2 regions of the Sulfitobacter sp. KMM 9851 genome follow, and region 2 is predicted to be linked to the other one. Evidence: riboswitches for the same ligand, from Rfam matches in the RefSeq annotation. Region 2 holds a riboswitch; the other holds the start of a gene.
What was found. A riboswitch is a leader RNA that binds a small molecule or an ion and turns the genes downstream of it on or off. The one in region 2 is predicted to bind thiamine pyrophosphate.

Region 1: another riboswitch for thiamine pyrophosphate. It lies ahead of thiB (thiamine ABC transporter substrate binding subunit); the one in region 2 lies ahead of thiD (bifunctional hydroxymethylpyrimidine kinase/phosphomethylpyrimidine kinase).

What each region holds. Positions count from the first base shown of each region.
Region 1 is NZ_CM169991.1:3,627,987-3,635,786, reverse strand. It holds gene AC1965_RS18000 (DMT family transporter) at 1-333, shown strand, start outside; gene cobO (cob(I)yrinic acid a,c-diamide adenosyltransferase) at 514-1,119, opposite strand; gene AC1965_RS17990 (DMT family transporter) at 1,235-2,173, opposite strand; gene aroC (chorismate synthase) at 2,184-3,293, opposite strand; gene AC1965_RS17980 (hypothetical protein) at 3,374-4,177, opposite strand; TPP riboswitch at 4,298-4,399, shown strand; gene thiB (thiamine ABC transporter substrate binding subunit) at 4,435-5,412, shown strand; gene AC1965_RS17970 (thiamine/thiamine pyrophosphate ABC transporter permease ThiP) at 5,388-6,944, shown strand; gene AC1965_RS17965 (thiamine ABC transporter ATP-binding protein) at 6,931-7,623, shown strand; gene AC1965_RS17960 (6,7-dimethyl-8-ribityllumazine synthase) at 7,620-7,800, opposite strand, start outside.
Region 2 is NZ_JBXUCW010000003.1:6,980-14,779, reverse strand. It holds gene AC1965_RS19065 (FAD-dependent oxidoreductase) at 1-643, opposite strand, end outside; gene thiD (bifunctional hydroxymethylpyrimidine kinase/phosphomethylpyrimidine kinase) at 643-1,449, opposite strand; TPP riboswitch at 1,507-1,607, opposite strand; gene AC1965_RS19055 (aspartate kinase) at 1,787-3,220, opposite strand; gene AC1965_RS19050 (ectoine synthase) at 3,217-3,618, opposite strand; gene ectB (diaminobutyrate--2-oxoglutarate transaminase) at 3,625-4,917, opposite strand; gene ectA (diaminobutyrate acetyltransferase) at 4,969-5,502, opposite strand; gene AC1965_RS19035 (MarR family winged helix-turn-helix transcriptional regulator) at 5,736-6,248, shown strand; gene AC1965_RS19030 (LysR family transcriptional regulator) at 6,239-7,168, opposite strand; gene AC1965_RS19025 (transporter substrate-binding domain-containing protein) at 7,350-7,800, shown strand, end outside.

The sequences.
Region 1 (7,800 bases), on a different replicon from region 2:
AACATCCCGGTGCTGGCCGCCGCCGCAGTCTCGGCCCTGCTCAGCGGCCTCGCCGCACTCCCCTTTGCCCAAGGGCTGATGGTCACGCCCAGCGATCTGGCCCTGCTCGCCGCCTTCGGCCTGATCAACTCCGCCCTCGGCCTCGCGCTCTTCGCCCTCGGCGCGCGCATGCTGCCCGCCGTCGAAACCGCGCTGATCACCGCGCTGGATGCCCCATTGGCCCCGGTCTGGGTCTGGCTGGTGTTCGCGGAAACGCCCAGCACCCCCACCCTGCTTGGCGGCGCGGTGGTGCTGACGGCTGTGATGTGGCACCTGCGCCAACAGGCGCGTTAAGACTTAAGTAACAAACCCAGCGCGCGCCTTGTTAACCCCACCCTCCGGTGTCCGCCCGCTGTACAGGTGCTGTACGGGGCCTGTACAGGTTGTGCATCGCCCAAACCCCTGTTTTTCAGGCCGTTAACCTACGATTCGCCCGTTTCGGGCAATCCGACCACCGAACTTTGCGCGGGGGCGTTAAAAATCCACCCCGCGCTGCGCTTTGATCCCGGCCTTGAACGGATGTTTCACTTCCGTCATCTCGGTGACCAGATCGGCAAAGTCACAAATCTCCGGCTTGGCATCACGCCCCGTCAAAATCACCGCCGTGCGCTTGTCCCGCGCCTCAAGCCCCGCAATCACCTCGGCAATGCTCAAGTATTCATAGCGGATCGCGATGTTGATCTCGTCCAATACCACAAGGTCAAATTCGCCGCTGGCCATCATCTCGCAGGCCTTGGCGAACGCCGCCTGCGCCGCCGCAATATCGCGTTCCTTGTCTTGGGTATCCCAAGTGAACCCTTCCCCCATCGTGTGCCACTTCACACCGCCGGTCTGTTCAAAAAACAACCGCTCGCCGGTCTTCCACTTGCCCTTGATGAACTGCACCACACCAACACTTTGCTTCCACCCCAAAGCGCGGATCACAACCCCGAAGGCACTGGAGGACTTGCCTTTTCCCGCCCCAGTATGCACCAGAACCAGACCCTTTTCAGGGTCCTGCAACTCGGCCACTTTGGCGCGCTGCTCGGCCTGACGGGCCTGCATTTTGGCTTTGTGCGGGTCTGAATTCGCGTCACTCATGGCTCTCTCCTCGGTCCGGGTTCGTGGCACCATAAGCACCCCCTCTTGCGGGCGAAACCCCACATCTGCGACGCACCCCGCTTCGGCGGGTCGGAGCGGGCCAGCGCATCAGCGCTTACGCCTTGGGGTCCGTCACAGACCGCGCCTTGCCACGCTCGACGCCCAGTTGGCGTTCACGCCAGATCACCAGCACTCCGGCGGCAATAACCAGTAAGGCCCCGCTGAGCATGACAAAGGTCGGCAACTCGGCAAAGAAAATATAGCCGATTACGATGGCAAATATCATCGACGTATAATCATAGGGCGCCAGCATCGACGCCGATCCAAAGCGATAGGCCGACGTAATAAATATCTGCGCAACACCACCGATAAACCCGGCAAGTACCAAAAGCGAAAGAGTCCTCGCGTCAGGCACCACCCAGCCAAACGGCAGGGTCAACAACGCCAGCAACGATGCCGTTACCGAGAAGTAAAACACGATCGCAGCAGTGTCTTCGTGCTGCACCAATTGCCGGATGTGTATCTGCACCAGACTGCGCAACATGGTCGCAATCACAATAAGCAAAGCGCCTATGGTCGCCGTCTGCTCCATCGTGCCGATGTTGCTGAATCGCGGCCACAGGATAATCATCACGCCCAGCAGCCCCACTGCCACCGCGATCACCCGGTAAAACCTGATCTTTTCCCCGAGTAAAACCGCTGCCAGAATGACCGTGAAGATGGGTGTGGCAAAACCGATTGCGGTGACTTCAGGCAAGGGCAGCAGGCCCAGCCCGGTGAATGTCAGCCCCATCGCGGTGGTGCCGAACAATCCGCGCCAAACGTGACCCATCGGGTTGCGGGTTTTCAGCCCCACCGACAGCTTGCCGCGCTGCGCCAGCCAGATCAGGATCACGGGAATGGCAAAGAACGACCGGAAAAACACCGCCTGACCAGACGGCACATCATCGGCAATGGCCTTGATGATGGCAGACATGAAGGTGAACAGTAAAATCGCCATGATCTTTAGCGCGATACCCAGCGCCGGGCGGGCAGAAAAATCGTCGACCTTCATGGCAGGTGCCTCACGCCTGTGGCCCGATCCGTCCACGGTTGGTGCCGATCTGGCCGCGGTGCAGCAGCAGGTGATCCAGGATGACACAAGCCATCATCGCCTCACCCACCGGGACGGCGCGGATGCCGACGCAAGGGTCGTGTCGGCCCTTGGTGATGATCTCGGTCTCTTCGCCCTGTTTGGTGATGGTGCGCCGCGTGGTCAGGATGCTTGATGTCGGCTTGACCGCGAAACGCACCACAACATCCTGCCCGGTGCTGATCCCGCCCAGAATACCGCCCGCGTGGTTCGAGGAGTATTGCGGACCATCCGGCCCCATGAATATCTCGTCTGCGTTCAACTCACCTGTCAGCATTGCCGCCGACATGCCTTCGCCGATTTCGACACCCTTGACGGCGTTTATACTCATCATTGCGGCGGCCAGATCGGTGTCTAGCTTGCCATAGACCGGCGCACCCAACCCGGCAGGCACGCCGCGCGCGACCACTTCGATTACCGCGCCCACGCTGCTACCCGACTTGCGCAGCCCGTCCAGATATTCGGCCCAGTCGACAGCCGCCCCGGCATCGGGCACCCAGAACGGGTTTTGTTCGATCTGATCCCAGTCGAACGCCTCACGGTCGATCTTGTGCGGGCCCATCTGCGCCATGTAGCCGGTAATATCCACATTTGGCGCCAAGAGCTTGATCGCCTCGCGGGCCAGACCCCCGGCGGCAACCCGTGCTGCCGTTTCGCGCGCCGACGACCGTCCGCCACCACGGTAGTCCCGGATGCCGTATTTCTGGAAATAGGTGATGTCGGCATGGCCGGGGCGGAACTTGTCCTTGATATCCCCGTAATCTTTGGACCGCTGATCGGTGTTCTCGATCATCAACTGCACCGGCGTGCCGGTGGTCACCCCTTCAAAGGTGCCCGACAGAATGCGTACCTCATCCGCCTCGCGCCGCTGGGTGGTGTATTTGTTCTGCCCCGGTTTTCGCTTGTCCAGCCACTGCTGGATCATGGCCTCGTTAATCGGCACGCCGGGCGGGCAGCCGTCAATGGTCGCACCCAACGCGGGCCCGTGGCTTTCACCCCAGGTGGTGACCCGATACAAATGACCAAAGCTGTTCAGGCTCATGCGCGTTCTCCCAGTTCAAGGAACGGCATAAAGCGATGCCCCGCGCTTGCCAAGGGCGGCAGGGCGCGGGGCAATAGATATCAGTAATCCAAGCTGGTGAAGAGGTTGCGAGCGCCGCGAAAGGCTGTGGGCTTTGCCGCCCAGCCGCCCAATGGAATACTAACCGTCAAGGCGACTTGGTGCGCATAGGCGCGATTTGAGAGTGCCGATGAAAAGCGACTCAGTTCGCCAGTCAGGTATATTGGTTGTCCTGCGGCAGCTGATAGGCTGCCGATGTCATAGGTCAGGCCCAGTCTGAAGGCGTCAACTTCAACTTTTGACCCATAATTGTAATAGTAATCACGCTGGGCCTCGAAAAAGACATGGGCGTTATCAGACAGGTCGTGACCCAGATTCAGGCCAGCACTGTGCCAGTTGTCATATCCTCCAACCGCTCCGCGCAACTTTGCATTCCGCCCCGCGAAGGCGTTGTATGTGAACGTGCTGATAGTCCCGCGCACTTCGATGCCGCGAGACACATTACTGTCGTCAACGCCGCCGAACAAGCTGGCCGAAGTGTCATTGTAATGGCCATAAACACCGACTGCAAAGGCATCCGAGAGCTGGTAAAGCAAACGCAAGCCGGTTGTTTTGGCTTCAGATGAAGTTTGGGGGCCAAATTTCTGATTGGTGTAAGCCAGAAACACTTCCCCCAGCACATCATCGTAGGAAAACGCGGTAGTTGATGACACTCTATGCGTGTTTCTTTTTCGGTCCCGGAAATCGTCATGCTCATGCGCATAGGTCAAAGAAACGATAGTTCCGCCATATTCAAAACCTTGCGCGGATGCCGATGTGCCCAGTGTCAGTGCCGTTATGGCCGCCGTAACAATGCCTGATCTCATGAGTATGCCTTATGGAAAATTTAATACTTTCACGAGCCTACGTGAAACTGAGTTAACAACACATGCTCAGGTTTTAATATTGAGTATCTGTTGCGCGTCGGGATCACCTGTACTACGTCTGGGTTTACCTCGGGGGGCCGCAAGGCTGAGATACGCATGATGCGTGGACCCGTTGAACCTGAACCGGTTAACACCGGCGGAGGGAAGGTCTGGACATCCATCCAACACTTTTCTGACGCCGCATAATGGAGGATGCCATGAAGTATCTTACACTTGCAGCGGGCCTGATGGGCGCCTCGGCGGCAATTGCCGAGACGCCAGAACTGACGGTCTATACCTACGACAGTTTTGTGTCTGAATGGGGACCAGGCCCGGCTATCGAGGCGCAGTTTGAACAGGTCTGCGAGTGCGATCTGAAATTTGTCGGCATGGGCGACGGTGCGGCCTTGCTGGCCCGGCTCAAGCTGGAAGGCAACCGGTCTGACGCGGATATCGTGCTGGGGTTGGACACCAGCCTGATTGCCACAGCCAAACAAACCGGCCTGTTTGCGCCCAGTAACACCAGCGCCGAATTCAACCTGCCAATCAGCTGGGACGACGATATCTTTGTGCCCTACGACTGGGGCTATTTCGCTTTTGTCCACAATGCCGATCTGACCGCACCTGCAAATTTCAAAGCGCTGGCGGAAAGTGATCTGAAAATCGTGATTCAGGACCCGCGTTCCTCGACCCCCGGTCTGGGGCTGCTGATGTGGGTCAAGGCGGCCTATGGTGACGATGCGCCTGCCATCTGGGAGGGGCTGGCAGACAACGTCGTGACGGTGACCAAAGGCTGGTCCGAGGCGTATGGGCTGTTCCTTGAGGGCGAGGCAGACATGGTGCTGAGCTATACCACCTCGCCGGCCTATCATCTGATCGCGGAAGACGACGACAGCAAGGCGGCAGCGCTCTTTGACGAAGGTCATTACATGCAGATCGAAGTCGCGGGAAAATTGGCAGCTTCGGATCAGCCTGATCTTGCCGATCAGTTCCTGTCTTTTCTGGTGTCCGACGCGGCGCAATCGGTGCTGCCCACGACCAACTGGATGTATCCCGCCGTGACGCCCCAAGGGGGTTTGCCCGCAGGGTTTGACGGCATGATCATTCCGGGCAAGGCGCTGCTGTTGCCCAGCGATGATATTCCCACATTGCGCGATAAGGCTCTGGAAGAATGGCTGACCGCCCTGTCTCAATAGCTTGTGAAGCAGGGGTGACCGCGGCGGCGCTTGTCGCCGTGCTCATCCTGTCAGCGTTATTCGCGGTGTTCTCCGGCGCCGAAGTGGGCAGCGGATTGGGGGCAGCCGACTGGGCGGCGATCCGGTTTACTGCCTATCAGGCAATGCTGTCGGCGCTGATTTCGGTCGTTCTGGCGGTGCCGGTAGCCCGGGCGCTGGCGCGGCGACGCTTTGTCGGGCGCGGGGCGTTGATCACGCTGCTCGGTGCGCCGTTCATTCTGCCAGTGATCGTCGCGGTTATCGGCGTGCTTACGATCTTTGGCCGCTCGGGCGTTTTGAACCAATTGGGCGCCATGCTGGGTCTGCCCAGCCTGTCGATCTACGGGCTTCAGGGTGTGGTGCTGGCGCATGTGTTCTTTAACCTGCCGCTGGCCACGCGGCTGCTGCTGCAAGGCTGGCAAAGCATCCCGGCAGAGCGGTTTCGTCTTGCAGGTCAATTGCAACTGACGCCGCGTGCGGTGTTTTTGGCGCTGGAGTGGCCGATGCTGCGGCAAGTGCTGCCGGGCGTTGCTGCGCTTATCTTTGTGATCTGCCTGACGAGTTTTGCGGTGGCGCTGACGCTGGGGGGCGGGCCCCGCGCAACGACGGTTGAACTGGCGATCTATCAGGCGTTCCGATTTGATTTCGACCTTGGGCGGGCGGCCTTGCTGTCTCTCGTGCAATTGTTGCTGGCGGGCACCGCCGCGGTGCTGGCGCTGTGGTTGATCCCGGCCATTTCATTGGGTGGCGGGCTTGACCGCGCAATCCGGCGTTGGGATGCACGCGACGGTGGGCAACGCCTGCTGGATATCGCCGTCATCACACTGGCCGCGCTGTTTCTATTGCTGCCGATGGTGGCGGTCGTGCTGCGCGGAGTGGTCGGGTTGCCGCAGTTGCCGCTGTCGATCTGGCAGGCCACGGTGAACACGCTGCTGGTTGCAGGGCTAAGCGTGCTGGTGCTGGCCGCGCTGGCCCTGCCGATGGCCGGATGGATCGCCAGTCGCCAGCGTGGCGGCGTCGAGGCGATCGGCCTGCTGGGCCTTGCCGCCTCGCCGTTGATGATCGGTACGGGCTGGTTCATCTTGCTAAACCCGGTGTTGGATCCAGCCCTGCTGAGCCTGCCTGCCACGGCTTTGGTCAATGCGCTGATGGCACTGCCGTTTGTGCTGCGTATCCTCGTGCCCCGGCTGCGCGACACGTTGAGCGATTACGGGCGACTGACGCAGATGCTGCACCTGACGGGCTGGCCGCTCTGGCGTTGGGTGATCTTGCCACGCATGCGGATGCAATTAGGCTTTGCTGCCGGGCTTACGGGGGCAATGTCGGTTGGTGATCTGGGCGTGATTGCGCTGTTTGCCGATCAAGATCGCGCGACGTTGCCCTTGCAAATGTACCGCCTGATGGGCGCCTACCGGATGGAGGCCGCGGCAGGGGCGGCACTGATCCTGCTTGTACTGGCGATGGCGGTTTTTTTTGTCTGTGATAAATGGGGACGCTGGTATGCTGACGCTTGAGAACGTGCGCATCGTGCAGGGCGATTTCGCCATGAGCGCGAATATGAAGATGGAAGCGGGGCGAAAATACGCCGTGATCGGTCCCTCGGGGTCGGGCAAATCGACGCTGTTGGGCGCGATCTGCGGCTTTGTCCCTGTGCAGTCGGGGCGGGTGACTTGGCAAGGTTTGGACATCACGGACCACGCGCCTGGGCAGCGCGCCATGACAATGCTGTTTCAGGACAACAACCTGTTCCCGCATCTGACGGTGACGCAGAACGTAGCACTGGGGCTTCGCCCTGATCTGCGCATGAACGCCGACACTCTGTTTCGCGTTGACGCCGCGCTGGAACGTGTCGGTCTGTCGGATCATGGCAGCAAGCGCCCCGGCGCATTGTCCGGTGGGCAGCAAAGCCGTGCGGCATTGGCGCGGGTTCTAGTGCAGGCGCGGCCGTTGTTGTTGCTGGATGAACCCTTTGCCGCGCTTGGCCCGGCACTGCGCAATGAAATGCTGGATCTGGTGCAGGATCTGGTGGCCGAAACCGACGCGACACTGATCATGGTCACCCATGCACCAGGCGACGTGCAGCGCATTGCAGATGCGGCGATCTTTGTCGCCGATGGCATCGCCCATGCGCCGAAACCGGCGGCAGAGCTGTTGGACAACCCGCCACCGGCCTTGCGCGCCTATTTGGGCTAGGCGGCGGAAATTTTTGAAATTTCCGCACCGTTTTCTTTTAAAGAAAACGCATCCAACGCCTCAGTGATGCTTAACGCGGCCTGTGCCGCCTCGCGGCCTTTGGTGATGAAATGGTCACGGTAGATGGCGTTATGGTGGTCCGTTTCCTGATAGTGGTGCGGGGTCAGTGACACCGAC
Region 2 (7,800 bases):
GGTGCAGCAGCCGCACGGGCCTGCGCAGATCGACATCGGGGCAGGACAGCACCAGCATTTCGCCTTTAACGCCGCGCAGGTCAGCGATCTGGTTGCGCGCCTGAAACCCCCGGCAGTCTATGGTCAGACTATGGCGCGCAACCTCTTGCGGGTCTGCCTCGGCCACCTCGAACGCCGCGCCATCGGCCACCAGCCCCGCGCGCAATTGATCCAGCGCGTCACGCGGTGCCAGATGCGCCTCGGCGGCAAAAAACAGCCCTTTGTCAAACCGCCCTGCCAAATCCGGCTCTAGGGCTGCGATGCCATCTGCATCCACGTCGGCAAAGCCGGTTGTGCGGCGGGCAAAGCGGCGCAGCTCGGCCTTGTCGCGGCTGGGCGAGACGACAAGCGTGCCGCAGCGCTGCACCGCGCGCGTCTGCGTCGCCCAGAAATCGGCGGCCTCCTGCCCCAGTCTCACAACAGGTTCCTCGGCGGTTTCACCTTCGCAAAACGGGGCAAGCATACCTCCCGCCCACCATGAACAGGCCTGCGGACCGGGGGTGGCATGGCGGTCGATCACCGTTACCACCGCCCCGCGATCCATTAAGGTCCGCGCGACGCAAAGCCCGGCCACACCGGCCCCTATAATCGTAACATCGACCATCACCAGCACCCGTGAAAATGATGCACCGGCCCATGCCCCGCACCGATGTGCAACGTATCGGCGGCGGCAATCGCACCCTGTAGATAGCTGTGTGCCGCCCGCACCGCGCCCGGCATATCCGCCCCCTTGGCCAGCTCTGCGGCGATGGTGGCGGAATAGGTGCAGCCGGTGCCGTGGGTGTTGCGGGTCCGGAGGCGGGGTGCGGTCAGCGTCGTGACCGCGCCGCTGGCGTCGATCAGGTAGTCAACGCAGGTGTCACCCGTCGCGTGACCCCCTTTCATCAAAACGGCCCGCGGCCCCAGCGCCAACAACTGGCGCCCCTGAGCGATGACATCTTCGGGGGACACAGCCTGCGCCGTACCCAGCAGACATGCTGCTTCGGGCAGGTTTGGGGTCAGCAAGGTTGCACATGGCAAAATCCGGCGCAGCAGTGCCTCGGTGGCGCTTGCGTGCAGCAAGGCGTCGCCGGATTTGGCAATCATCACCGGGTCCACGACAACCGGGACAGAACAATCCGCCAGCCGCTCTGCCACAGCGTCGATGATCGACGCTGAAAACAGCATTCCCAGCTTGATCGCGGTAACGGGAATATCCGACAACACCGCGTCAATCTGTGCCACCACCACGGCGGCGGGCAGTTCATGTACATGTGTCACGGTACTGGTGTTCTGCGCGGTCACAGCAGTGATCACGCTCGCGGCATAGACGCCATTGGCCGACATCGCCTTGATATCGGCCTGCACGCCGGCCCCGCCGCCACTGTCGGAACCTGCAATCGTCAGGGCAATCGGGGTCGTGTTGGCCACTGGCACATCTCCATCGTTTTTGGGATATGCCAATGTACGAAACAGCCAGCGCCAGCGATGCGCATGGTACCCGTTCCCTACGCCGGCATGACCCGGATCAGGTTCGACGGGTCGGTGCTGGCACCTCTCAGCCCTGGTGGGCTCCCCGACGGATAATATATCTGCCGCCCGGCCGCATCAGATGCAGGTGGACGATCTGCGCGCACGTTAGTTCGGATTTTTGAGGATCACAACAGGCGAATTACGCAGCGTCAGGCGGCACGTTGCCACGGCCCGAAACGACACCAGCCGCCCCCGCGTTTGCTGGGGCGGCTGGTGGAATTTTGGCAACGAAGGATCAGGCTGCGCGCGGCAGTTGCTTGGCGTCACTTTCGATAAAGGCCCCATGCAGTGCCTTGATCACCGGCTTCAGCGCCTCGCGCTCTACAATGAATTGCACATCGACATTACGCGGACCCTGACTGGCCCCGATGGCGGTACACCCGGCCTCGGCGATGGCCAGCAGACCATTCGACAACACCGACAACCCGTTCAGATCACGCCCGATCACCGCAGCCATTGACACCGTGCGGGTGGTAATCTCGGCGGCGGGAAACACATCCGCCAGATCCTTTTCCACCCGCCGCATGGTTTTCAGCGACGTGTCGAGATAATGCGTGATCGTATTCGCATTCGATACCTTAGACACGATGCGCACGGCGTGGCGTTTGAGGATATCCAAGATCGTGCTGTCATAGCCTTTGACGCCGACCATATCCTGCTCGAACACCTCCAGCGTCACAATATCGAGGCCGGTCACAATCTCGACCGCAGGCGATTTCGCGCGTTCATCGTCGATCAACGTGCCGGGGTCGTCGGGTTCAAATGCGTTGGTCACGCGCAGCGGCACATCGGCTTGGCGCAGGGTCTTTGCCGCTTTGGGGTGGATCGCCTCCATTCCCATGTTCGACAGCTGATCCGCCACGTCATAGTTGGTGCGACCGATCTTTTTGACCGCATCCGCGCCAACCAGCTTGGGGTCGCAGGACGACAGGTGGAATTCTTTGTGAATCAACGCCTCGCGCGCGCCGGTCAGCGCGGCAAGCCGCGAAAACGTCACCTCGGAATAGCCGCGATCATATTCACGCATCAACCCTTCGGTGCATTGCGCATAGCCGGTGACGATGGGCATTTCGATTTGCGGATCAATGCCGTGCATGGCGGTCGTGATGCGCGTATCCAGCGTCACGTCGCCTTCGTCGCGCCAACCGGACAGATCGACAAACCGCGCGTTCACACCGGCACGTTGCAGCAGCATCGTGGTAACAAACGCGGAATGTGCCTCGCCCAGACCGGACAGCAGTTCGCGGATTTGCAACATGTGTTCGGACAGCCGGAAATGGCCGTAGGCACAGAGCCGTTGCAGATCAATCAAACAGTTGCGCGCCCCGTGCGTGCGGTCGGCGACAAAGGCGTCGGCCTGTTCAATGTCGCCCGGATGCTCCAGCACCTCGCGGTGAACCTTTTGCATCTCGCTGGCGACATTGGTCAGCGCATCGTGCCACCCATGCCCAGTGTCGGCATTGGCAAACAGCGCGTAAACACCCGGCGTCCCGGTTTTCTTATGCTCCAGCAGCAGGTCTGTGATGCCGCCAAAGGCGGACACCACAAACATACGACCATAAAGCTCCTTGCCCTTGCGCCCCCCGATAAACAACGTGTCGCGCAGTTGGTTGACGCGGGACATGGAGGTTCCGCCGATTTTCTCAACAGTGTGGGGTAGCTGGGTCATGACGATGGGGCGGCCTCCTCTGCCGGGGCATAAGACCCATCCTCGCGGTGGACCTCGGTGCCGGTCACGGGCGGGTTGAAACAGCACGCCATGTGCAGCTCTTCCTCGGCGCGCAGGATGTGTTTGTCGTTCAGGTTCAAGGCATACATCACACCGGGGGTGATCTGATGTGTCTCACCGGTGGCGATATCGGTGATCGACCCCTTGCCTTTCATGCAATACACGCTCTCAAAGTGGTGCTTGTAGTGGAACGTATGCTCCGACCCGGCCTCAAGCACCGTGATGTGAAACGAAAAGCCCATGCCATCATCGGCCAGCAACATCCGCGTCGATGTCCACTGCGCGTCGGCTACATGACGATCAGTGCCGTTCAATTTGTTGAAATCACGTACAATCATTGTCTATCACTCCGCTGCCATTTTGGTGTTTGCGACAACATCCTGTGTTGCCTTGATCAGGATATCAAACCCTTCGCGCATGATCTGCGATGATGTCGTCAGCGGGGCGAGGAATTTGACAACCTCGTCCTGCGCCCCGGAGGTTTCAATCACCAGACCCAGCTCATACGCCCGCGCACAGATGGCACCTGCCAGATCGCCTGACCCAACATCGACCCCCTGCATCATGCCGCGCCCCTTGAGGCTGGCACCGGGGATGCAATCGGCCACTTCCTGCAAGGCGGTGGTCAGGATCACGGATTTTCCGGCGATCTCTTTTTCAAAGCCATCATCGGCCCAAAACTTCTCAATCGCGACCCGTGCTGTGACAAAGGCATGGGTGTTACCCCGGAAGGTGCCGTTGTGCTCGGCTGGTTTCCAGACGTCATGATCGGGCCGGATCAGCAGTGCCGCAAAGGGCAGACCAAAGCCGGACAGCGATTTCGCCTGTGTGATCATATCAGGCTTGATCCCCGACGCTTCGAAAGAAAAGAAACTGCCCGACCGGCCACAGCCGGCCTGAATGTCGTCGATGATCAGCAGCGCGCCATGTTTGCGGGCGATCTTTTCAATCCCCTGCATCCAGGCATCCGACGCGGCATTCAGCCCGCCTTCGCCTTGGATCGGCTCGAAAATGAACGCCGCCGGGGCATCCACGCCGGACGATGAGTTCGACAGCATCGTGTCGATCAACGCCAGCGTGTCGACGTCTTTGCCCAGTGACCCCTCGAACGGCATATGCGTGACATCGCCCAGCATACCGCCGCCGGCACCGCCGCGTTTACCCGCGTTACCCGTCAGCGCCAGCGCGCCCATGGTCATGCCGTGAAACCCGTTGGTGAACGAAATGACGTTGCGCCGCCCAGTGACCTTGCGCGCCAGCTTGATCGCGGCCTCAACCGCGTTGGTGCCGGTCGGGCCGGTCATCATGATCTTGTACTCCATGCCGCGCGGGACAAGGATGTGATCTTCATAGGCCTTCAGAAACGCGGCTTTGGCATCGCTGTGAAAATCCAGCCCATGCGCGATGCCGTCGCCCGCGATATGGTCGATCAGCGCCGATTTCATGTCGGGGTCGTTGTGGCCATAGTTCAGCGATGAACAGCCAGCCAGAAAATCAATATAGCGATTGCCGCTTTCATCAAACAATTCAGACCCGCGGGCCTTGGTGAACACATTGTCCATTCCGCGGCAATACGAACGTGCCTCGCTCTCGCGGCGGGTGAAAATCGTGGTGTCTTGTGCCATATCTTTGGGCATGGGGTATCCTTTCCCGTTAGGTAGGTTGGGGATTTATCGATGTGTCAGATTTCAGGCAGCGCGTTTGAGCGCGGCAGGATCGGGCAGGCTGATCGTCACCAGATGCTCGGTGGCCTGGGTGCCGCCAAAATGCGTGTCGCGGCGGAAATGCGGGGCATCGTCCAGCGTGCCGCCGATCTGGCGGGCAAAACTGCGAAACAGCCCCCAGGACGCGTCATTGTCCTTAGTGATCGTTGTCTTCAACTCTTTCGCCGCCTCAGTTTCATCGCGGTTGATCAGGTCATTCAGCATCTTCTTGCCCAGACCCATCCCGCGCGCCTTGGGGCTGACCGCGACCTGCCAGACGAAAAACGCATCTTCGTTCGGGATCATGTGGCCAGAAATCCATCCCAGGATTTCGCCATCCACCTCGGCGATCACGCAGGTGTCGCGGAAATGGTCGGCCTGGATCACATTGGCGTAGATCGAATTTTCATCCAGCGGCTTGCAGGCACGGACCAGTTCCCAAATGGCGGCGCCATCGCTGGCGTCGGGCTTGCGCAGCTTGGCTGCGCTGTCTTGGGGTGTGTCTGTCTTGTGCTGCATCTTTCGTGCCCTCGCTGATTGGTTTGATAGTCTAAGTAGTGCGGCACGGACAATACTTCAACAACTAAAGCAAAATACCCCAAATGCCGCTATGATCGCGTATTATTGCCATGATATTCTATCTTTTTACTTCGCAAATCTAATAATACCAGTTGCAAAAATACGACGAAATCCATCGCCGGGCTGATCTTTTAGGATTTGAAGGGGTTGGTTTCTTTGTGCAATGATGGGCCATGACGCAGAACCCACATAACCGGATGGATGAAAGCCTGATCGCTTTGCGACGCATCCTGCGCGCGACCGAACTTTATGGCCGCGATCTTGCTCAGGCTGCGGGTGTGACACCCGCCCAACTGCGCGTCTTGCAGATCGTCGAGGAAAAGACCGACCCGACGCCAAAGGCGCTGGCCACCCAGATGGGCGTCAGTCAGGCCACCGTCACATCGCTGGTCGACAAACTGGTGGCGCACGGCATGGCCCTGCGCCGCGCCTCCGAATTGGACCGCCGCCAAAGCAATATCGTCATGACAGACAAAGGCCGCCGCACCCTGGAAGACGCGCCAGATGCATTGCAGCAACGCTATGTGCGCAAATTTGTCGAACTGGCCGACTGGGAGCAGGCACAGCTTGTTGCCTCGCTGGAACGCGTGGCAGATATGCTTGATGCAAAGGGGCTTGATGCCGCGCCCGTATTGGCCACCGGCGCGCTGCGATCGGTCAGAAAACCGGGGCCGCCTCAGGCATAAGTGCGCTCTGACAACGGCACACTGTCGATCTCGGCGTGCAGCATTTTCAGCAACGCCAGTTCTGCCCGGTTCATGCTGCGTTTGCCATTGGTCACCAGAAAGATATCCACCGCAGGCAGCCCCTTAAAGGGCGGCACCTGCCACAACTGGCCCAGCTGCACATCCTTTTGCGCCACATGCATCGGCAAGGCTCCGATCCCGATGTTGGATAATATCATCCGCCGCACCTCGGGCAGGTTCGATGAAATGCCACGTGGGTCGGGGCGCATCCGCAATTGGCGGCGCAACTGCCCCACCTCTGACAGCGGGCCGTCCATCTCGTCAGTATGAAACGACACCGCGCTTTCGTCTTTCAACTCGGCGATGTCGATATCGTGGCGCCCGAACAGCCGGTGCAGCGGCCCGCAGAACAGGCCGAAATATTCACGGTAGATCACCCGCGCCTCCAGCCCCTCCAGCTCCTCCAGCTCCTCGTTCAGCAGGCAGATGCCCAGCGTGCTGCGGTTCTGTTCCAGATGGGTGATGACGTCGGCGCTGTCCATCGTCGAGATGGCATAGGTGACATCAGGATACAGCGCATTGAACCGCTCCAGCACACCGTCGAAATGCCGCGACACCACATGGCTTGCGACCGCGATGCTGATCTGCCCGGTCACCCGGTCCTCCAGCCCGCTCATCAGGTCGGGCATCTGGGCCACCGCGCCAAAAATCGAACAGGTCTCGGCATATAGCACCTTGCCCACCGGCGTGACGCTAAAGTGTTTTGGCGAACGGTTGATCAGTTTGTGGCCGGTGATGTCCTCCAACCGCTTCAGCGCGGCGCTGATCGTCGGCTGCTTCAACCCCAGGAAATGCGCGGCGGGCGTGATTCCCCCTTCGTCCACCACCACCATGAAGGTGCGCAATAGATTCCAGTCCAAGTGCCAGGGAAACCTTTGCTGGTATGGCTTTAACATAGATCACATCAATTATAGAGATTTAGATTATCTATTTGCCCTATGACCAGCCAAGTTGCAACCTAACGCTGAGCAGGCTCACGGACCCGCTGCCGATTTGGCGGGCCCCAAAACGAACGCCTGACGTAAAGTGGGAGTTACCAACATGACTAAATCAATGAACATCTTGCGGCGCAGCTTCTTGGCCAGTTCAATCGCCCTTATGGGTGTCGGCTTTGCCCCTGTGGCCGCCGGCGCCGATGAATTGGCCGACATCAAGGAACGCGGCGTCCTGAAAATCGCGATGAGCGGCCAATACCCGCCATTCAACTTTGTAAACCAGGAAAACAAGGTCGTGGGCTTTGACCCCGCTATCGGCACCGAAATCGCCAAGCGGATGGGCCTGGAGGTTGAAATCGTCACCACCGCCTGGGACGGAATCATCGGCGGCCTGCTGGCCAACAAATACGACGCCGTTGTCGGCTCCATGTCGATCACCGAAGAGCGTGACAAGGTGATTGATTTTGTCGGCCCCTATTACCGCACCAAGCGCGCGATCTTTACCAAATCCGGGTCCGAGATCACCGATGTCGCACAGCTTGATGACGTCAAGGTCG